2 regions of the Bradyrhizobium sp. USDA 4486 genome follow, and region 2 is predicted to be linked to the other one. Evidence: riboswitches for the same ligand, from Rfam matches in the RefSeq annotation. Region 2 holds a riboswitch; the other holds the start of a gene.
What was found. Region 2 has a riboswitch for cobalamin ahead of ACVWY3_RS16820 (energy-coupling factor ABC transporter permease). Riboswitches for the same ligand answer to the same signal wherever they lie in the genome.
Positions count from the first base shown of each region.

Region 1: it holds a riboswitch for cobalamin, as region 2 does, so the genes downstream of both, metE (5-methyltetrahydropteroyltriglutamate--homocysteine S-methyltransferase) here and ACVWY3_RS16820 (energy-coupling factor ABC transporter permease) in region 2, are expected to answer to the same signal.

Region 1 covers NZ_JBSRZV010000001.1:4,696,933-4,699,129, reverse strand. Annotated here, with positions in the region: cobalamin riboswitch at 572-773, shown strand; gene metE (5-methyltetrahydropteroyltriglutamate--homocysteine S-methyltransferase) at 878-2,197, shown strand, end outside.
Region 2 covers NZ_JBSRZV010000001.1:3,409,229-3,411,425, forward strand. Annotated here, with positions in the region: gene cobF (precorrin-6A synthase (deacetylating)) at 1-523, opposite strand, end outside; gene ACVWY3_RS16820 (energy-coupling factor ABC transporter permease) at 565-1,242, opposite strand; cobalamin riboswitch at 1,280-1,499, opposite strand; gene cobA (uroporphyrinogen-III C-methyltransferase) at 1,544-2,197, opposite strand, start outside.

The DNA.
Region 1 (2,197 bases), 1.3 Mb from region 2:
TTGCCGCTATTGAACCGTTTGGTTCGGCATCGTTGCAAGAATGTTGCTTTCGATCTCTGCCACGCGTTTGGCCATTTGCGGCCATCGGCCATGGTGCGTTTGCCGCTCCTATCGCGACATGCGGCGCTTCGAGAATAGCCTCAGTTAGGAGCGCTTTGCACTCGATGGCGACGAGGCGAAACCGATCTTCACTGCCGAACATTTGGAGTCTTGCTGAACCGCACATCAACGTGCTGGCCGGTATGTTGCTGGCTTCGGCTGGCTTGGGCCTGTTCAACACGGATCCTGTTGACCGAGAAGGTGGCTGGATAGTGGACTTGCTCAAAGAACCGCTGAGAAGCCCGAGATGCGTTCTGCTCGAGGCAGCAGTCCCGACGGGCAAGCCGCATTTGTCCCTTCACCGATCTGGCGCGCGGCCCGCAGGCAGCTGCGATCGTCATTTCGATATTGCTGACTTGAAAGCGCTTCTACATCGGCTCAACGCATCAGGATGCGCGGTCATTCGCGTAGCGGATGTCGCAGCACCAGCTTGAGACATGATCTGAGAGGTTGACGGAAGACCTGTCTTCTCGATAATCCAAGTCGTCGAGGTTCTCCGGTCGCACTTGATCCGGAGCTAAGAGGGAAGCCGGTGAAGATGCCGGCGCTGCCCCCGCAACTGTGAGTGGCGAGCCGCTGTCCAACGATGTCACTGAAGCCTGCGCGGCTTCGGGAAGGCCGGACAGCAGCGATGACCCGCGAGCCAGGAGACCTGCCCCGACATTATGTTCGTCCACGGGCGGGGTATCCCGGTGGTGCGCCAAGCAGCCGTCGCACTGCGCGACTTCCCCTGCCTGCGTCCGCCATGGCCTTCTGCCCCCAACACGGGGTTAACGCTATGTCTCTTCTCTCCCTTCCCGTTGCCACGCTCGGAACGCCACGCATCGGTCCAAGGCGCGAGCTCAAACTCGCTCTAGAAAGCTACTGGGCCGGAAAAAGCAGCGAACAGCAGTTGCTCGAGGACGCAGCTGGCCTGCGTGCCGCGAACTGGGCTCGTCAGAAATCTATCGGCGTCACGGTCATTCCATCGAACGATTTCTCGCTGTATGACCAGGTGCTCGACACAAGTGTCATGGTTGGCGCCATCCCGGAGATCTACGCCTCAAAAGCCGAATCCGTTTCGCTGAAGACGTACTTCGCTATGGCCCGCGGATCACAATGCGACGATCAGGATGCGAGTTGCGGTCACGGACCGCGCGCATTTGGCGCACCCGCGCAGGAGATGACCAAGTGGTTCGATACTAACTACCACTACATGGTCCCCGAGTTTCGCAGAGGACAGACTTTCAGGCTATGCTCTCGCAAGCCGATCGAGGAGTATGAAGAGGCCAAGGCCCTTGGCTTTCAGACCCGTCCTGTCCTGATCGGGCCGGTCACATTCCTAAAGCTCGGCAAGAGTCCCGATCCTGCATTCCAGCTACTCTCACTACTAGATGAACTGATACCGGTCTATATCGAGGTTCTGCAGGAATTGGCGAAACGTGGGGCAAAGTGGGTTCAGTTCGACGAGCCCTGCCTGGTTCTTGATCTGGATGAGGGGGCGCGAAAATCTTTGCGGCATGCCTATGACCGGCTCGCCAAGGAGGGCCCGGCCATCAAGATCATGGTTGCCAGCTATTTCGGCGACCTCGGCGACAATCTGGATACCGCCTTGAGCCTGCCGGTTGCAGGACTGCATCTCGATCTGGTTCGAGCGCCACAGTTGTTGGATCAGATCATAGCTGGCGGCCGACGTGATCTCGTCATGTCGCTCGGTGTCGTCGACGGCCGGAATGTATGGCGGTCGAATTTGTCCTCGCTGCGCCAGCGGCTCGAACCCGCGATTGCGAAGCTCGGCAAAGATCGTGTACAGATCGCGCCATCCTGCTCGCTGCTTCATGTGCCGGTCGATGTTGGACTCGAGACCGGGCTCGCTTCCGACGTCAAGAGCTGGCTTGCTTTTGCGGTCCAGAAGATGCGAGAGCTTACTATCCTGGCGCGGGCACTCGCAGGCGACCAGAATGTCGCGCAAGCTCTTGCCGAGTCGGAATGTGCCGCGACTGACCGGCGGACTTCGCCGAAAATCCGTGATGCTAATGTCGCTGTCCGGATGAAAGCGATCGATCAGACCATGCGTCGGCGCGCGAGCCCATTTGCCCGTCGTGCCGAGATCCAAAGC
Region 2 (2,197 bases):
GCGGCCAGCCGCCTTCGCGCAGGCGGCGTCCCGTCGTCACAAGGAAAGGCTCGCCGATGTCGTTGAGCGGCAATGCATGCGCCGCGCACAACGCCTGGATCGAGGTGATGCCCGGCACGACCTCGATCTCGGGCAAGGGATTGAGTCGACGCGCAATGCGCAGCGAGGAATCATAGAGCGAGGGATCGCCCCAGATCAGCAGCGCAACCTTGCCCTTGCCGCCAAGATGATCTGCGATCGCCTGCGACCACGTTGCGGCGACGGCATCGTGCCAATCGTCCACGCCCTTGCGGTAGTCGGCTTCACCCGCATCGCGAACGGGAAGATCGAACTCGGCGATGCGGGTCTTGTCGCTCGTGAGCACATCCGCGCAGATCGTGCGCCTGAGATCGGCGAGATCGGATTTCGCGCTCCCCTTGCGCGGGATCAGGACGAGATCGGCCGCGTTGATGGCAGTGATCCCAGCGCGCGTGAGCTGAGCGGGATCGCCGCAACCGATGCCTATCAGAGAGAGCGTGAGCATCGCGAGCGCGAGGGGCGGCGTTAGCGGCCGCCCCTTGTCTCCTAGGCCGCGTTGTGCAGGCGCGGGGTGACGAGGCCGGGCGCGGTGACGCCGCGCAGCGACTTCGCCAGCGCCAGCACCGCGAGATCGGCGAGCGGCTCGATCACGATGACAAGCGCATAGGAGGCCGCAAACGTCGCGATGTTGGCGAGGTTGCTCATGGCAAAGCCGGAACCATAGAGCGCCCAGAATGCCACCCAGGCGATCACGCCGGCCTGGTAGGTCGTCGAGAGCGCCAGCGCCTGGCGATACCTGAGATCGACATAGGCAGTGTTGCGCGAGATGATCCGCGCGGCGATCGCCTGGATTCCGAACAGCGGCACCAGCAGCGTGGTGACGTTCATGCCGTATTGCGGCAGGTCGGCGGGCTCGAAGAACACGCCCTGGAGCAAGAGGCCGAACGCGAGGCCGAAGGCCGCGGGCGCAGCGCCAAACAACAGGAACAGCGTCGAGCCGAGAATGAAGTGCACCTCGGAGACGCCGACCGGGAAGTGCGGCAGGATCTCGAAGAAGGTGAAGACGAGGCCGGTGGTGGCGAGCGTGCGCACCGCGAACGATGTGATGCCCTGCTCGCGTACGGTCTCGGCCGCGAGCTTCAAGGCAACGCCGCCTGCGGCGATGCCGGTTGCGTAACTCAATACGAGCTTGGCGCCCGTCACGATGCCGGGTTCGATATGCATGGCTCAGTTCCTTCCTGCCGTCACACCCGACGGCCTTGGCCTCAAAACATGCACGGCCGGTCTCCTGGCTCGCGGTTCACTGGGGTTCTCCGGCCTTCCCGGACCTTACGGCCCAGTGGCTGATCGGAGCCCCTCACCGCTTACAGTCGCGGGGGCGGCTGGGGTTTTGGGCGCCGCAACTGGGTCCGCCCATCCCCATTCCCGATTATGCTCCGGCGCTTTGCGCCGCATGGAGCACCATGCCTCTCCTGTGTGCCCCTTTCGCCAGCCGGGCGTCAAGGGTGGAAGGCAGCCCGGGCCATCATGACGGATAATCCCCCGCCAGCGCGCCAAACAGGATGACGGCCGCCGTCGAGGCCGCCCCGCCCCGCGCAAGCTGCTCGGCAAGCTCCGCAATCGTGGTGCGAACCAGCCGTTCGTCGGCACGGCCAAGCGATTCGGCGAACAGCGCCGGGGTGGTTGGAGCGAGCCCGTGCGCGATCAATTTTGCGGCAAGATCCGGAAAGGTGCGCCGGCCCATATAGACCACGGTCGTCGCTTCGGGGTCGGCCAGCGCCGCCCAGTTGAGGTTTTGGGGCAGCTCGCCGGTGACGTCGGCCCCGGTGACGAACTGCACCCGGCGCGAGGTATGGCGTCGGGTCAGGGGAATGCCGGCTTGGGCGGCGGCGACGCAGGCCGAGGTGACGCCGGGAACGATCTCGTAGCCGATGCCAGCTTCGCGCAGCGTCTCCAGCTCCTCCTCGAGCCGGCCGAAAATGCCGGCATCGCCGGACTTCAGCCGCACCACGCGCGCGCCGGTTGCGGCGTAGTCAACCAGGAGGCGGTTGACGTGGTGCTGCCTGGTTGAAGGCCGCCCTGCCCGCTTTCCCACCGCGACGAGATTGGCGCCGGGCCGCGCCAGGTCGAGGATCGCGCCGGAGGCAAGGTCGTCATAGAGCACGACGTCGGCCTCGCG